DNA from 3 places in the Bradyrhizobium huanghuaihaiense genome. Region 3 is predicted to be linked to each of the others. Evidence: predicted binding sites of a transcription regulator. Region 3 holds the regulator's gene; each other region holds the start of a gene.
The links. The regulator LexA, encoded in region 3, represses DNA repair genes until DNA is damaged. The targets are predictions, from matches to a motif close to TGTTCNNNNTGTGTTCNG.
Positions count from the first base shown of each region.

Region 1 (5,888 bases), 990 kb from region 3:
GGCCGCGTCGCGCATGAGTGCATCGTCGACCCGCGTCCGCTCAAGACCACCTCCGGCGTCACCGTCGACGACATCGCAAAACGCCTGATCGACTACGGCTTCCACGCCCCGACCATGAGCTTTCCGGTGCCGGGCACGCTGATGATCGAGCCGACCGAGTCGGAATCAAAGGCGGAGCTGGACCGCTTCTGCGACGCCATGATCGCAATCCGGAAAGAGATCGCCGAGGTCGAGGCCGGCCGCTTCAAGATCGAGGCCTCGCCGCTGCGTCACGCCCCGCACACCGTGCACGACATCGCGGACGATGCCTGGAATCGCGCCTACACCCGCAGCGAAGGCTGCTTCCCCGACGGCGTCTCGCGTACCGACAAATACTGGTGCCCTGTGGGGCGCGTCGACAACGTCTATGGCGACCGCAATCTGGTCTGCTCGTGCCCACCGGTGAGCGACTACGCCGAAGCCGCGGAGTAAGACGCGACGGAGGTCTCGTAGGGTGGGCAAAGCGTAAGCGTGCCCACCACCTTTGCACGCGGTGAATGATGGTGGGCACAGCGCTTACGCGCCTTTGCCCACCCTACGGCACTAACCCACCCTACGGCCCTTGGGGCGCAACCAGCGAACGCCCCTGCGCATCCCAGCGCCAAAGCCGTTCGTTGGTAAGATGCGTACCACCCCACCAGCGCCGAATCGGATTGAGCCGACGAAAATCCTCGCGGCCTTCAAGAACCGCTTTGCCAAACTCCGTCAGCGACAGCCGGCTGCGGCGAAAGGCAGCGTTGCGGCTTCTTGCATTGTCCCGATCAAGTGTCGCCAGCTTGCCGTCCAAACCCGCAACGGCGGGCGCCGGGCCGAATGCCAGTCCTTCGAGCAGCGTGCCCAACTCCCACGGATCGAACACGCGCGCTCCAAGCGTGCCAGGCCGAAACAGCTCATCGGTGCGATTGTGTCCGCTTGCGATCAGGTCGAGGAGCCGCGTCTCGGTCACGCCCAGCCCCGTCGCCGTCGACGGCAGTTCCGAGAGCAGGTCTTCCATGGCCGGCTTCAAAAAAGACAGCTTGCCGAGCGGCCGGTCGAGCAGCCCGGCACAAAGCTCGGGCGTCGGGGCGCAGTAGGCCTCCCAGGCCATGCTGGCGATTTCCACATCGCTTTCCGCGATATCGAACTGCCGCACGTCACGATGACGAAGCTCCGAGGGATCTGCGCCGCGCAGACCGAAATCGACACGTCGTAATCTCAGGCTCTTCGCGAGTGACGGCTTGAAACGCAGCAGGTAATCGAGAATCCAGATCAACTGCAATTGACTATTGGGTTCAGGGTCGAACCACAGTTCGATGTGATCGACCCCATAAGCCTCGCAAACCCAGAGCAAGGCGCCCGCCCGATCCTGGCGCCTGATGAGCGGCGATTGACGGACGCGGACGCAATCTGACCAGTGCATCTCGTCGTAAAACGTCCTAGACTCGCGCCAGCCGAGATAGCCGTTGAGGTGGTCAGGCGTGGGAAGTGGCCCCGACACGAAGCGATAGATGAACGGGACGACCATATCGGCGCGATCGGCGTGGGCAAGACCAACGCCGGACGAACTGGTCAGGATCACACACTTCATCGTCGGCGCGCCTCACCCTCACGCAAAACGAAACGGGCACCGAAGACGTCGGCAACTCAACGTCCTCAGTGCCCGCTCCTCGCGAAAACTTTTCCGCGTTAGGTCTTACTCTTCCGCCGGCTCCTCGCCGTCGGCGTCGCTCTCGGGCGTGCCGGCCAGAATCTGCTCGGAGATCAGGCCGGAGTTCTGGCGGATCGAGGTTTCGATCTTGGCGGTGATGTCGGGATTGGCCTTCAGGAACGCTTTCGAGTTCTCGCGGCCTTGGCCGAGGCGCTGGCTGTCATAGGAGAACCAGGCGCCGGACTTCTCGACGATGCCGGCCTTGACGCCGAGATCGAGAATCTCGCCCATCTTGGAGACACCCTCGCCGTACATGATGTCGAACTCGACTTGCTTGAAGGGCGGCGCCAGCTTGTTCTTCACCACCTTCACGCGGGTTGTGTTGCCGACCACTTCGTCGCGCTCCTTGATCGCGCCGATGCGGCGGATGTCGAGGCGGACGGAGGCGTAGAACTTCAGCGCGTTGCCGCCGGTCGTGGTTTCGGGCGAACCGTACATCACACCGATCTTCATGCGGATCTGGTTGATGAAGATCACCATGGTGTTGGATTTGTTGATGGACGCCGTCAGCTTGCGCAGCGCCTGGCTCATCAACCGCGCTTGCAGTCCCGGCAGCGCATCGCCCATCTCGCCTTCGAGTTCGGCCTTCGGCACCAGCGCCGCAACCGAATCGACCACCAGCACGTCCACCGCGCCCGAGCGCACCAGCGTGTCGCAGATTTCCAGCGCCTGCTCGCCGGTGTCGGGCTGCGAGATCAGGAGCTCGTCGATGTTGACGCCCAGCTTGCGGGCATAGACCGGATCGAGCGCGTGCTCGGCATCGATGAAGGCGCAGATGCCGCCCTTCTTCTGTGCTTCCGCAACCGTATGCAGCGCCAGCGTGGTCTTGCCCGACGATTCCGGCCCGTAGATCTCGACGATGCGCCCCTTGGGCAGGCCACCGATACCGAGCGCGATATCGAGCCCGAGCGAGCCTGACGACACCGCCTCGATGTCCATCGACCGGTCGCTCTTACCGAGCTTCATCACCGAGCCCTTGCCGAACTGCCGCTCGATCTGGGAGAGCGCGGCGGCCAGAGCTTTACTCTTGTCCATGGAAGATCCTTCGACGATACGCAGGGCAGTTGCGGACATTGGGTCGTGCTCCTTATGGCGAGGATTCGCTAGGGGGACAAACGATTGAGAGGCGGGCCGGCGATAAAAACAATGTACCCCATTTGTTCTAGGTTCGCAATATGTTCTTTTGCGGGTACCGCCCAGATTTGCCCCCCAAGTGTCCTATTTAGATTTCGTTAGTGTCCTAATTAGCTAGCGCGGACTGGACGGCCATGATGCCAAGTCCGATGTCAGCTACGGCAATCAGGCAAACGACAATCCAGAATGAAGCGGGGTCATCTTGCCGGACCAGCCGAGTTTCATTCCCGCCTCTAATTCCAGCCCACAGTTTCCCCGAGGCGATGCCGCGCAATAGGTATCGGCAGACAATAATCCCTGCCACGGCAAAGAACGCGACATAGACCGCTCTGGCCACTATCCCAAACTCTTCTAGGCCGCCTCTGTGGCGGCTTCTTTCACGGCTGCGTACCAGTCTTCGCGGCTGAGGAACTATCAGCCTAGCAGCGCATCTCTACGATGCCCCCAGCACGAAAGGTGCCCCCCCGACTGCTGGAGGAAAACCCCATCAGCGGGTTGGCGGCCCCCAATTGGGGCCGTTTATATTCAAAGATAAGGCCGCCTCAGTTGGCGGCCTCATCCATTGTCCATTGTCTGAGTCTTTCCTCTTCGTCTTCGAATAGCGCGATATTCGCTTCAAGCCTCTTGAGCAGGCGACGCGCATCTACGACAGCACCCGATTTCCGCCTGATTGAGTTCGAAGCGCCCGTGCTCGCGGAACCAAGGAACCTAACATAAGTTAAGCTCCCGGCTTGACCGGGAGGCGCTTATGGCAACAGGCGACTTGGAATGGCTTTCCGAACAGATCGAATTCAAAATGGAACGGATGCGCGCCAAGACCGAGCGCGAGAGGGCAATGCTTCAGCGATCTTTCGAATTGCTTGCGAAGGCAAAAGAGCTGCTTCGCGAGCCCGCCCCGCAGGTCTGGCCGTCGAGACAGCCTCAAAAGTAGGTCGTGCCTCAGTTTGAATTTTGCTGGTGAATTAGGAACCTATCCGCGCTTTCGTACTTGGGCCCGGTTATTGGGTTACATCATGACTGCGCATCACGAAGAGAAGTCGTCGGCCCTGGTTCCACGAAAGACGGCACCAAGGTGCCCGGCCTGCGCATCCTTTCCCAGACTGGCATATTCGATGCTGGACCCCCGGCGCGGCCGAACTGTACGCCTTTACGAATGCCAGTGCGGCGAACGTATTTGGGACGATTAAGGCCGACGCTGTTGACGTGGTTTCGCTAGCAACCATCGGTTAAAAGGCGCATTGTTCCTGCATCACCGGCCGAGGCTCTGCCCGTAGGCGTCGGTGGCTGAGAGACCGAGAGCGCTCCCGCCTGCAAAGCGAAGGGAGCGCCGTCATGGCCGACCATTCCCAGATCCGTCGCGCGCGTAATCTGGCTGCCGAGATCGCGAAGCAGAACGACAAAATCCGCCAGATAACGGCTGAAGCGGCCGAAGCGCTCAAGCTGCCCAAGCCCGACACCTTCCTTGGGCGCAAGACCCAAGAGCCGTTCCGGGACGAAGACCCGTTGGAACGCGTGGATATTCATAACCTCATCCACAGCGAGTTGCAGCCGCCGAAGCCGTAGGGGCCGCCCATAAGACTGGCACGAGCTGCGTAGCATTGGTCCTGCTACGCCATGCTGCCGTATGGGCAATGACCTCCGGTACAAGGTTCTTGTGATCGTCGGGACAACCTGTCGGTGGCGGTGGTTGCCGTCGCCATCCTCATGTTTTAAGGCCGCCTCCGTTGGCGGCCTCCTCCCCATCCACATCGATCAGATCGAAACTGCCCTCCAACAATTGGAGCCAGGCTGTCCGCATTTGATCACAAGTGTCCCAGTTTGCTCTGAGGGTGTCCCAACTCTCGTGGCGTCCTCAAGAAGCTTCGCGGCCTCCTTGAACCAAAGGCCAGCCATAAAGAACCGAACGACCTGGATTTTGCGCCGGCTGTGCACGTCGCGGTGTTGTGCCGCCGATTCCGTTGCTGGTTGGCGCGTCACAAGCCTGTGGCATGGCCGTTGCACATTGAGCTCAACTGAGATTTCAGCGCTCAGTTAGAAAATAAAGCGCCGCCGGGACGTTTATTTCGAGCCCGGCCGCGCTTTTCTTAATCCTGATACGGCCATTCGCCGTCATAAATCCGTAATTCTACGGCACCCGAACCTTCCCGCTATTCCCGGTCTTGTCTAGGGATCAGCGACTGAAAAGACGGGGAACGTGAGTGATGACGGAACCGACCCATCTTGGCGTGGCGCCAAAAGATCGCCTGTTGGACGCAGCCCGCAAAGAGCTGATCGAGTTCGAACGGCGAGAAAAGGAGTTTCGCAAGAAGGACCGCGAGGAGCGTGCGGCGGAGCTTCACCTTCCCCTGGATCGGATCATCAAGGTCCACTGAGGCGAACGCCGACAGGGCTTGCCTCCAGAACCTTTGCAGTGCGCCCGGGTTATCCCGGCATGTATCGCCTCTGGTATTTTGCCGCCTTCATCGCGGTCACCGCGACGGCCTTCGGCGCCTTGGTGGCGTTCGACAAATTCCTCGGATGACGCGAGGCCGCCTCGGTGGCCGGCCTCTTTTATTCGTGGGATTGCAAGCAGCTGATCTGGGACGGCGCATCCATCGGAAATCAACTAGGTTAGTCCGGCCGGTTCCCGCAAGGCCGCCAGCCTGTGCGGCTTCCTTCTGTTGATCCAGCGCAAACATCATTCCCTCGCACGGCAGACCATCCGGGCCATGACCGATCCAGGTAAGCCGACTGAGGGGTAAGGAAGCCAAGCCATCGCGCTTGGACGAGGCGCGCCGGATCATTGAGGTACGCCGCCGACCTCCGCGAGATCATCATGCAGTTGCGCCGCAAGCTGAATTGAGGCCGCCTCAGTTGACGGCCTTTTTCAACTCGCCCTTCGGGATCGTGCGGCATGTCTTCGGGAACCGGAACGCCAGCTACGGCATATTGGATTCGTGAAATTCAAACCCAACGGTTAGGACCCGTCAGACGAGGTTGTGTCATGCAGCGACGCCGCCGTTTCGCGCAAACCGTATCCCTGGAAGAA
Region 1 covers NZ_CP104172.1:3,467,696-3,473,583, reverse strand. The annotation lists gene gcvP (aminomethyl-transferring glycine dehydrogenase) at 1-471, shown strand, start outside; gene N2603_RS16380 (hypothetical protein) at 593-1,606, opposite strand; gene recA (recombinase RecA) at 1,712-2,800, opposite strand; gene N2603_RS16370 (hypothetical protein) at 3,609-3,791, shown strand; gene N2603_RS16365 (hypothetical protein) at 4,193-4,423, shown strand; gene N2603_RS16360 (hypothetical protein) at 5,062-5,232, shown strand; gene N2603_RS16355 (hypothetical protein) at 5,844-5,888, shown strand, end outside.
Region 1: recA (recombinase RecA) is a predicted target of LexA. The motif match lies at 2,892-2,909, and genes of this name have one in related genera.

Region 2 (5,888 bases), 2.7 Mb from region 3:
CGCGGGTTGTCCTCGTGCTCGTCGAGCAGGCCCTTGCAGAGCAGGACCGGCTCGGCCGCGATATCGAACAGGCCGAACTTGATGCTCGACGAGCCCGAATTGAGGACCAGAACCGCCTCGGGCGCCGGCATGACGTCACCCCGCCTTGACCGGCCAGACCCAGTCGCGGACCTCGGGCATGTCCTCGCCGTGCTCGCGCACATAACGCGAATGCTCGATCAGCCTGTCGCGGAATTGCTGCTTCACCTGCGCGGCCCTGGTCGCCAGATCAGGCACGCGTTCGATCGCCTCGATGGCGAGGTGATAGCGGTCGAGCTCGTTGAGCACGACCATGTCGAACGGCGTCGTCGTGGTGCCTTCCTCGGCAAAGCCGCGCACATGCAGGCCGGCATGGTTGGTGCGGTTATAGGTGAGACGGTGGATCAGGTAGGGATAGCCGTGGTAGGCGAAGATGACGGGCTTGTCGCGCGTGAACAGGCTGTCGAAGTCGCGGTTGGACAGGCCGTGCGGATGCTGCTCCCTGGGCTGCAGCGTCATGAGGTCGACGACGTTGACGACGCGGATCTTCAGATCGGGCAGCGCCTTGCGCAGGAGATCGACGGCGGCGAGCGTCTCCAGCGTCGGCACGTCGCCGGCGCAGGCCATCACCACGTCGGGCTCGGTGTTCGTGCCCTCGTTGCCGGCCCAGGTCCAGATGCCGATGCCGGCATCGCAATGCGTCGCGGCCTCCTGCATCGACAGCCATTGCGGCCCCGGTTGCTTGCCGGCGACGATGACGTTGATGCGGTTGTAGGTGCGCAGGCAGTGGTCGGCGATCCACAGCAGCGTATTGGCATCCGGCGGAAAATAGATGCGGACGATGTCGGCCTTCTTGTTGGCGACGAGATCGACGAAGCCGGGATCCTGATGGCTGAAGCCGTTGTGATCCTGGCGCCACACATGCGAGGTCAAGAGGTAGTTCAGCGAGGCGATCGGCCGCCGCCACGGCAGATGCCGCGTCACCTTCAGCCATTTGGCGTGCTGGTTGAACATGGAATCCACGATGTGGATGAAGGCCTCGTAGCAGGAGAAGAAGCCGTGGCGTCCGGTCAGCAGGTAGCCCTCGAGCCAGCCCTGGCAGAGATGCTCGCTCAACACCTCCATCACGCGCCCGTCCTGCGCGAGATGCACGTCGTAAGGTTCGGTCGGCTCCATCCAGACGCGTTCGGTCGCCTCGAAGACCGCATCCAGCCGGTTTGATGCGGTCTCGTCCGGGCCCATGATGCGGAAGTTGCGCTCTTGCGCGTTCAGGCGAATGACGTCGCGCAGGAATTTGCCGAGCTCGCGCGTCGCTTCTCCAACGACGCCGCCAGGCTGCGGCACGTCCACGGCAAAGCTGCGGAAGTCCGGCAGCTTCAGCTCCTTCTTGAGGAGACCGCCATTGGCATGCGGATTGGCGCCCATGCGCCTGTTACCTTCAGGGGCGAGCGCCTGCAGTTCGGGGACGAGCGCGCCGCTCGCGTCGAACAGTTTGTCCGGCTCGTAGCTGCGCATCCAGTCTTCAAGGATCTTCAGATGCGCCGGATTCTCGCGGCAGCCCGCAACGGGCACCTGATGCGCGCGCCAAAAATCTTCGACCTTCTTGCCGTCGACCTCCTTCGGACCCGTCCAGCCCTTCGGGCTGCGCAGCACGATCATCGGCCAGCGCGGACGCTCGACCGTCTTGCGTCCGTCGCGAGCGTGTTGCTGGATCGAGCGGATGCTGGCGAATGCGACGTCGAGCGCGTCCGCCATGGCCTGGTGCATCAGTTTGGGATCGCCACCCTCGACGAACAGCGGCTCGTGGCCGAGCCCGCGGAACAGATCGCGGATCTCGCTGTCGGGCATCCGTCCAAGCACGGTCGGGTTGGCGATCTTGTAGCCGTTGAGATGCAGGATCGGCAGCACTGCGCCGTCATGGGCAGGGCTCAGGAACTTGTTGGAGTGCCAGGACGCCGCGAGCGGACCGGTTTCGGCTTCACCGTCCCCGACGACGCAGGCGACGACCAAATCAGGATTGTCGAACGCCGCGCCATAGGCGTGCACCAGCGCATAGCCGAGCTCGCCGCCCTCGTGGATCGAGCCGGGGGTCTCAGGGGCGGCGTGGCTCGGAATGCCGCCGGGGAAGGAGAACTGCCTGAACAGCTTGCGCAATCCGTCCGCATTGCGCGCGATATCGGGATAGATCTCGCTGTAGCTGCCTTCGAGATAGGTGTTGGCGACCATGCCCGGACCGCCATGGCCGGGGCCGCAGACATAGAGAACGTTGAGATCGAGCGCGCGGATGACGCGGTTGAGATGGGCATAGATGAAGTTCAAGCCGGGCGTCGTGCCCCAATGTCCGAGCAGACGCGGCTTGATGTGCTCGGGCCGCAAGGGCTCGCGCAGCAGGGGGTTGTCGAGCAGATAGATCTGGCCGACCGAGAGGTAGTTGGCAGCGCGCCAATAGCGATCGAGGAGATCGAGGTCGCCGCTCGCGGCGGCCGTTTTTTGCTGGATTGTCATGTTCCTGCCGACCTTCACACAGCGATCGTCACCAACCCGGTTCCGGCGCGATCGATCCGTCGGTCATGAAACGGGATGGCCGCGACGCCGGTGTTGCGAGAGGTCAAAGGAGGGGGCGCGAAGTTTGGGGCAGCTCTACTGTGCATGGGGTTGTTTTCCTGTTTTTTGTTTGTGTTCTTGATTTGTTCCTTTGGCGTGCTATCTTGGCTGCATGAGTCCAGCATCTTCTTCTGCTCTCAAGCACCCGCCGGTCACGGCGCCCTCCGAGCCGGCGGGTGCGCCTTCCGACTTTCCTGAGCTGGCGGTCGCCATCGACCGCCAGCGCAGGCGAGGTCGGGGTGCCCAGTCCAACGCCAGCGGCCGCTATGAGGCCGAGGCGCGCGTCGCCTTCGACGACGGCTGGCAGAGCCTTGAGGATTTGCCGCCGTTCAAGACGACGGTGGCGGTGGACGCCTCACGCAAGGTGATCACCCGCAACGACTCCCCCGATATCGGTTTCGATCGCTCCATCAATCCGTATCGCGGCTGCGAGCATGGCTGTGTCTATTGCTTCGCGCGGCCGACCCATGCCTATCTCGGCCTGTCGCCGGGGCTCGACTTCGAGTCGAAACTGTTCGTGAAGCCCGAGGCGCCGGCGCTGCTGGAAAAGGAGCTCGCCGCCCCCGGCTACGAGCCGCGGATGATTGCGATCGGCACCAACACCGATCCCTACCAGCCGATCGAGCGCGAGCGCAAAATCATGCGCGGCATTTTGGAGGTGCTGGAGCGCGCCGGGCATCCCGTCGGCATCGTCACCAAGTCGGCGCTGGTCGTGCGCGACATCGACATTCTCCAGCGCATGGCCAAGCGCAACCTCGCCAAGGTCGCGATATCGGTCACCTCGCTCGATCCCAAGCTGGCACGTACCATGGAGCCGCGCGCCTCGACGCCGCCGAAGCGGCTGGAGGCGCTGAAGCAGCTCTCGGAGGCCGGCATTCCCACCACCGTGATGGTTGCGCCGGTCATTCCCGCGCTGAACGATGCCGAGATCGAGCGCATTCTCGATGCCGCCGCCCATGCCGGCGTCAAGGAAGCTTCCTACGTGCTGCTGCGGCTGCCGCTGGAGGTGCGCGATCTCTTCCGCGAATGGCTGATGGCGAACTATCCGGACCGCTACCGCCACGTCTTCACGCTGATCCGCGACATGCGCGGCGGCCGCGACTACGATGCGAAATGGGGCGAGCGGATGAAGGGCACCGGACCGATGGCCTGGACCATCGGCCGCCGCTTCGAGATAGCCTGCGACAGGCTCGCCCTCAACAAACGCCGCTCCAAGCTGACCACGGATCACTTCGCGCGGCCGAAGCGGAACGGCGAGCAGCTCAGCCTGTTCTGACCGGGCAAGTTCTGATCGGGAAAGTGGAAGAGGCGTCCCATGAGCAAGGAAGTTCCGGCTCCGATCCCGCGACTCACCGTCATCACGCTCGGCGTCAGCGACATCCGTGCCAGTATCGTCTTCTACGACGCGCTCGGCTTTTCGCGCCGGCTGAAGGCAACCGGCGAGGCGGTCGCGTTCTACGACACGGGCGGTCCGGTGCTCGCGCTGTTTCCCTGGGACCTGCTCGCAGCGGACGCATCCCTGCCAGATGAGCCGAGACCAACGACCTTCCGCGGCACCACGCTCGCCTGGAACTGCCGCACGCGCGAGGAGGTCGATGCGGTGCTGGCTTTCGCCGTCGGCAAGGGAGCAAGACTGCTCAGGCCTGCGTGCGAGACCGATTATGGCGGCTATCGCGGCTATTTCGCCGATCCGGACGGTCATGCCTGGGAGGCCGTGGTGGCGCCCGGCATCGAGGTCGGCGAGGACCGGCGGGTGCATCTGGCGGAGTAGGGCGGCCGACCTGAATAACGGGAATTATCCGGGGTTCCCGGTTGCGCCGGCGAGGCCGCTTGCGCACGATCCCGGCCATGATTCGAGACAAGTCCGCCAGGAAGCCGGCCAAGGGCGTGCCGAAAGAGGATGCTGCGAAGAAGGCAGCGCCTGCCAAGGCCGCCAAGCTTTCCGACGTCAAAGCTCCCGCCGGCAAGAAAGGCATCATCGCGATTGCGCCGCCGAGCTTTCGCCGCGAGCGCGCGCTGATCAAGCGTGGCGTCTGGCCGGTTGCGGGCTGCGACGAGGCCGGCCGCGGACCGCTGGCGGGACCCGTGGTGGCGGCCGCGGTGATTCTCGACCCCGACCGCATTCCGCGCGGCATCGACGATTCCAAGCGCCTGACCGCCGAGGAGTGCGAAAGACTGTTCGACAAGATCTGCGCCACTGCGCAGGTCTCGGTGGTCGTCGCCTCACGCGCGCGAATCGACCGCGACAACATCCTGCGCGCCTCGCTATGGGCGCTGAAGCGCGCTGTGGTGGCGTTACCCGAGGCGCCCCGCCATGTCTTCGTCGACGGCCGCGACCGCCTCGACACGACTTGCGACTGCGAGGCCGTGATCGGCGGCGACGGCATCGTGCTGTCGATCGCGGCGGCCTCGATCGTCGCCAAGGTGACGCGCGACCGGCTGATGTGCGCGCTGGCGCAGGACTGCCCGGGCTACGGTTTCGAGCAGCACAAGGGCTACGCCGTCCCCGAGCACCTCGATGCGCTCGACCGCCTCGGCCCCACCGTCCATCACCGCAGCTTCTTCGCCCCGGTTGCGGCGGCGCGGGCCAAGCACATGCCCTGGACCGTGGAGCCGGTGCGGGATCTGTTCGAGGTCACCGAGGTCGAGGTGCAGGCGGATGCGGGCGTTGAAATTGATGCTTCTGCCGGCCTCTAGGGCAGACGGTCGTTGCCACAAAGCGTGACGCCCCTTATCAAAGTATACGTGAGCGAATAGGGCCGGCTGGACGGGTTGGCTGCATCTTTCGGACGTTGCATGCGGTTTACCTCCCTGGTCATCGAGCTCATTCGCGCCCGGCCGCGGCTGATCGTGTGGATCGCCGTGCTGCTGCAAGCCGCGATGTGGCTGTTCGTGGCCTTGGTGTTTTACCGCAGCCCGCCTGGCTCCCTGGCGACGCTGCTGGCGTTCGGCAGGGAATACCGGGTCGGCACCGATCTCGGCCCGCCCTTGCCGGTCTGGCTCGCCGACATCGCCTATCGCCTCGCCGGCGGCCACATGTTCGGCGTCTATGTCCTTGCCCAACTCTGTGAGATCGCGACCTTCATCGCGCTCTACCATCTCTCCCGCGCCGTGGTCGGTTCGCAGCAGGCGGTGCTCGCCGTACTCCTGACCATGACGGTGCTGGCCTTCTCCTCGCCCGCGCTCGATTTCGGCCCGCTCGTGCTGGCCCGCCCGCTCTGGGCGCTGCTGCTGCTGCACTCCTGGCTGATCATCGGCCAGCGCCG
Region 2 covers NZ_CP104172.1:7,175,343-7,181,230, reverse strand. The annotation lists gene N2603_RS33915 (acetate/propionate family kinase) at 1-131, opposite strand, end outside; gene N2603_RS33910 (phosphoketolase family protein) at 136-2,523, opposite strand; gene N2603_RS33905 (PA0069 family radical SAM protein) at 2,735-3,898, shown strand; gene N2603_RS33900 (VOC family protein) at 3,938-4,393, shown strand; gene N2603_RS33895 (ribonuclease HII) at 4,471-5,319, shown strand; gene N2603_RS33890 (glycosyltransferase family 39 protein) at 5,419-5,888, shown strand, end outside.
Region 2: N2603_RS33905 (PA0069 family radical SAM protein) is a predicted target of LexA. The motif match lies at 2,696-2,713, and genes of this name have one in related genera.

Region 3 (5,888 bases):
GGCCGTGGCGCTCGTTCTTCTCGTGCTTGCCATGGCCGTCCTCGTGCCGGTCTGCCTCGCCTTCCGGATCATGCCGCGGCGGATTTGACGTCCATCTTTCGCGATAGAGCGAACGACGCAGGCTGAATCATCCTGCATCTCCACTGTTTTGCCTCTGCGGCCGCACTCGGCTAGAACTCTCGCCGCCGATTTGCCGAACGTGCTCAGCAGGAGTTTTCACCCGTGGCCTTGATGCCGGTATCTGACGCGCTTGCCGCGGTGCTTGCCGGCGCAGAGCCGCTGCCTGAGGAGACGGTCCCCCTCGACCAGGCCTACCACCGCGTGCTCGCGCGCGACGTCGCGGCGCGGCGCACGCAGCCGCCGCAGGCGATGTCGGCGATGGACGGCTATGCCGTGCGCGCGGCCGATGCGGCGACGATCGATTCCCAACTGACGGTGATCGGCGAGGTCGCGGCCGGGCGGCCGTTTGCCGGGTTGGTCGGCGCCGGCGAAGCGGTCCGGATCTTCACCGGCGGCGTCGTTCCCGCCGGCGCGGATACGGTCGTGATCCAGGAGGATACGGTCGCTGATGGCAAGCGCATCACGATCAAGGAAGCAGCGATTCCCGGACGGCACATCCGGCGCGCCGGGGTCGACTTTGCCGAGGGCGAGGTGCTGCTGCGCAAGGGAGCCCGGCTCACCGAGCGCGACCTCGCACTCGCGGCCGGGATGAATCACCCGCACCTACCCGTGCAACGCCGTCCGAAGGTCGCGATCCTCGCCACCGGCGACGAGCTGGTGATGCCGGGCGCGACGCCCGGCCCCGGCCAGATCGTCTATTCCAACGGCTACGCCCTGCACGCGCTCGCCCGCCAGGAGGGCGCCGATACCGTCGACCTCGGCGTTGCCGCCGACACGCTGGAAGCCACCACCGCCGGGATCCGCCGGGCCCGCGAGAGTGGCGCCGACATCCTGATCACGTCCGGCGGCGCCTCGGTCGGCGACCACGATCTGGTCCAGCAGGCGCTCAAGGCCGAGGGGATCGCGATGTCGTTCTGGAAGATCGCGATGCGGCCGGGCAAGCCGATGATGCACGGCCGGTTCGACGCGATGCGCGTCATCGGCCTGCCCGGCAATCCCGTGTCATCCTACGTCTGCGCTTTCCTGTTCATGGTGCCGTTGATTCGCGCACTGTCGGGTCGCACCGTGATTCATCATCGCCGCGAGCGCGCCGTGCTCGGCCGCGACCTCAATGCCAACGACCAGCGCGAGGATTATCTACGCACGCGCCTGGAGCGACGCGACGACGGCACGCTGATCGCCCTGCCCGTCAATCACCAGGATTCCTCGCTGCTTGCGAATCTCGCTGCGGCACAGGCACTTCTCGTACGCGCGCCGTTCGCGCCCGAGGCCGAAGCCGGCACGCAATGCGAGGTGCTGCTGCTGCCCGTATGAACGCTGTCACCACACGCGTTCCGCGAACTTTGTCGCGTTCACGGTAAATTAAGCAGTTGCGGAACATGTATCGAACATATAGTGTCCGTTCATGATTTGTTTCGAGCATGCAGCGGCTTATCGCTGAACTGAGCGTCTCGGAATCGAACGACATCAACCGGGGGATTTTGGTCGAGATGTTAACGCGCAAACAATACGAGCTCCTGCGGTTCATCAGCGAGCGACTGAAGGAAAGCGGCGTGCCGCCTTCCTTCGACGAGATGAAGGACGCGCTCGATCTGCGCTCGAAATCGGGTATCCATCGCCTGATCACCGCGCTCGAGGAGCGCGGCTTCATCCGGCGCCTGCCCAACCGCGCCCGCGCGATCGAGGTCATCAAGCTGCCCGAGCTCCAGGCGGCTGCCGGCAACCGCCGCGGCTTCACGCCGAGCGTCATCGAAGGCAATCTCGGCAAGGTGCGCACGACCTCCAGCCCGCCGGCTGACGAGGGTGAGCGTCCCGTCGCCGTGCCCGTCATGGGCCGTATCGCGGCCGGCACGCCGATCGAGGCGCTGCAGACCCGCAGCCACACTATCAGCGTACCGCCTGACATGCTCGGCTCCGGCGAGCACTACGCGCTCGAAGTGCGCGGCGATTCGATGGTGGAAGCCGGCATCCTCGACGGCGACATGGCGCTGATCCAGCGCAACGAGAGCGCCGACACCGGTGACATCGTGGTGGCGCTGATCGACGACGAGGAAGCAACGCTGAAGCGCTTCCGCCGCCGCGGCGCATCGATCGCGCTCGAGCCCGCCAACGCCGCCTATGAGGTCCGCATCCTGCCGCCCAACCGGGTGAAGATTCAGGGCAAGCTGATCGGCCTGTACCGGAAGTACTAAGTGCATCCCGCGGCGCCAGTTGGCGACCGCGCCTGAACGATTGGAGCGGATCATTGTCCGCTCCGGCTGGATAGTCTTTCTGGTTCTGCACAGATTATCCGGCCACCTCCCCCGCGCTAGATCCTCGGCACGCCGCGCAAAGCACGCATCGCTTTACGGGCCTTTGAGAAACCGAGGAGACAACCATGCGCAAGATCGTCTTGAGCACCGTCGCGATGGCGCTGATCGCAACGTCAGTGTCACCGGCCGTCGCCGCACGATCGCATCATGTCCGCAAGACGACGCCAGCGACGACGCGTGAGCAATTGCGCAACGCACGCGACGCCGTTGGACAGCAGTCGCAACCGGCCTCGCCGTATTCGGGCTGGTCGGCACCTGCTGGCCGCTGACGAAGAAGAAGCTCGCAGAATGCACGGAAGCGGGCTTTGTTCCTCGTGCATCTGAAAAAGATATTGTGATGGCGGCGTGCGGACCCAAGCCGCAGATTTGCCCACAACCAAGCAGACCGTTGTATGCTTCCACTCTGATAGAGGCTTGTGCCTCGACAAGAGGCGCGGGTCGCTATCTTCGAATGAGGAGCACCCCGATGTGTGACTACAGCCTGCACGCCGTCGCGACGCGTCCTGCCGAAGTCGGTGAGACGATCGTCACGACAACCTTCCGCGGCACCTCGACACGCGGCTTCGCCTCCGAAGCCGACATGTCCGTCGCGGTATGCCTGCTGCCGGGAACGGAGCTCGCCTTCGCCGACAACGTCCGCTACGACAATCGCTGGATCTGGACGCGCACCATCAACTCGCGCGTCGGCAAGTTCGGCAAGATCGACCCGCACATTCCGGATCGCCATCACGATGCGATCGAATTTCCCGACGGCAAATACGTGCTGGTGACTCAGCTCGTCGAAGGCCAGCGCGCAACCGTGCTGCAATTGCCGGTGACCCAGCCACTCGGCGAGCGCGAGCACAAGCCGCAGACCATGGCCGACAGGCCGACGATCACACGCCTGCCGATCGGCTGATCGTAGCAGCCCCGGCTCGCGGGTCGGGCCATGATTGAAATCGCCATCGCCGGCCGTGGCCGGCGACGTGGTGTGGTTTGCATCTTCGAAAATACCTTCGCCGATCAGCCGCCGCTCTTCTCCGTCGCACGAAGTTTGCGCTGCCCTGCCTGAATTTTGAACGTCCGTTCCGCAGGCAAATGGCCGATGCTGCCAAAAGGCTTGAGGCGGCGGACACGTTCGATGAAGACCTTCATTCGCGTCGTTGAACTCTGGGTGCCCGACCGGACGCGTACGCGGCTGGAATTCGGCGGGGGCCTCTACGGCGAAGGGCTGTCCGCGTTCAGGGCCGCAAGTGAAGAGCTGCGCTTCGGTCGGGATGAGGGCCTTCCCGGCAAGGCCTGGGCTTCCGGCCATCCCGTCATCCTCACCAAATTCGCCAACTCCTATTTCAGGCGGACCGACCAGGCGCTCGCGGCGGGCCTGACTTGCGGCGTGGCGGTGCCGGTATTTTCAGGCGAATTCCTGCAAGCCGTGATGGTCCTGTTCTGCGGCGACGACGAGGCGCATGTCGGCGCGATCGAGCTCTGGCACAACGACCCCGATACCTCCCACGAGATGGGCCTGGTCGACGGTTACTATGGCACCGCCGACATGTTCGAGTTCAACTCGCGCCACACCAGGTTTCCGCGCGGCTTCGGCCTGCCCGGACGCACCTGGAAAGCCGGCCTGCCGCTGATCATCAAGGACCTGCACAACGCCAAGAGCTTTCTGCGCTGGGAAGACGCCGCCGAGGTCGGGATCAATCTCGGCGTCGGCGTTCCCTACCGGACCGGCACCGACCAGACCTGGGTGCTGACCTTCCTCTCCGCGCAGGCAACGCCGATTGCGCGGCGCTTCGAGATCTGGGGGCCGAACGAGGCTCGTTCTGCGCTGGTCTTCCGCGCCGGCGATTGCAGCGCCCAGACCGACCTTGCCGCGCTCTATGCGGACAAGTCCATCACGAGGGGCGACGGCAGCATCGGCGGCGCCTGGGCCACGGGGATGCCTGCGCTCAACGATGATCTCGCGCATGACAAATCGATCGCCGCGGCCGAAGCCCGCGCGTCCGGGCTGAGCCAGATGGTTGCCTTGCCGGTAATCGGGAGCGCCGGGCTCGACGCCGTGCTGGCCTGGTACCTGTAGCCCGCCTCCTCAATCCTCAGCCTGCATGTCCGCCTCGGACGGCGTCGCATCCCGGTTACGGGGCGCCGCCGCCGGCGGCGCAAGGGTCGCGCCGAAATCGCCTTCGCCGGCGGTTGCCGCCGCCCACGGGCGGTCTGCGCCTCTTGCTTTAACCGTCTGCACCGCAAAGCCGTCGCCCCGCCGTGTCAGCGCCAATGCGCCCTGCGCGGCAAGGCGCTGCCGGTCCACCACCATCGCCGCGCAATCCGGCGCAGCCGGCCGGGCCGTCACCACCAGCGCGGCGCGGCTGCAATCGTCCGCCAGCGCATCGATGCGCAAGGCCAGCGCGACGAGGCGCCCGTCGGCAAGCGGCGTCACGCAGCCGGCCTCGTCGCACGACACGCCGTCGGCCAGAGTACCATTGGCGGCATCGCGCGGATCGGCATCGGCAGCCGGCCACTCCTTCAGCAGAAAGCTGTCCTTGCTCGCCCGGATCACGTGCAGGTGCCCGTCCCTGCCCCGGACCGCGACGCTCTGGCCGTCCCCGGCGATCAGGATATCCGGCGGCCGCGCCGACAGGCCCCAGAGGATCGCAGCCAGCAGCACCAGCCCGCCTGACCAGCGCAACGGCGTGCGCAAGAGGCCCATGACAATGATGCCGAGACTGGCCGCGATCAGCGGCGCGATGCCGAACGCCGGGATGCGGCCGACCGCGCCCGGCAGGGCCGCCACCCAGCGCGACACCGCGACCATCCAGTCGATGCCGATCCCCATCAGCCACCAGAACACGCCATCGAGCCCGAAGGGAGCAGCGAGCAAGCTTAACAATCCGGCCGGCATCACCAGCGCCGAGACCACCGGCATCGCGCCGAGATTGGCGAGCACGCCGTAAGGCGTGACGCGGTGGAAGTGGAAGGCAGCATAGGGCGTGGTCGCAAGCCCCGCGATCAGCGAGGCCAGGAACAGCATCGCGATCTCGCGGCCGCCCCACAGCGCGATGCGCGCGGTCGCGGAATGGTCGGGCGAGGCAAACAGGTTCGGCATGCCGATCTGCACCAGCGCCACCAGCCCGAGCGTTGCCGCAAACGACATCTGGAAACTGGGGTGAACCAGCGCCTCCGGCGCCACCGCGAGCACGATCAGCGCGGCCACGGCCAGCGTGCGGAAGGTGATGGCGCGGCGATCGACCATGACGGCGATCAGCACCACCGCGGTCATGAAGAACGAGCGTTGCGTCGCGACCTCCGCGCCCGAGAGCAGAAGATAAAACGCGGCGGCAACCAGCGCTGCAGCCGCCGACCATTTCTTGATGGGGAAGCCGACCGCCAGTCCCGGGATCAAGGCCAGCAGCGCGCGCACCGCGAAGAACACGACGCCGGCAACCACCGCCATGTGATAGCCGGAGATCGACAGCA
Region 3 covers NZ_CP104172.1:4,460,052-4,465,939, reverse strand. The annotation lists gene N2603_RS21325 (molybdopterin molybdotransferase MoeA) at 223-1,434, shown strand; gene lexA (transcriptional repressor LexA) at 1,611-2,312, shown strand; gene N2603_RS21315 (hypothetical protein) at 2,498-2,701, shown strand; gene N2603_RS21310 (hypothetical protein) at 2,899-3,330, shown strand; gene N2603_RS21305 (hypothetical protein) at 3,435-3,566, opposite strand; gene N2603_RS21300 (GAF domain-containing protein) at 3,553-4,494, shown strand; gene N2603_RS21295 (ComEC/Rec2 family competence protein) at 4,504-5,888, opposite strand, start outside.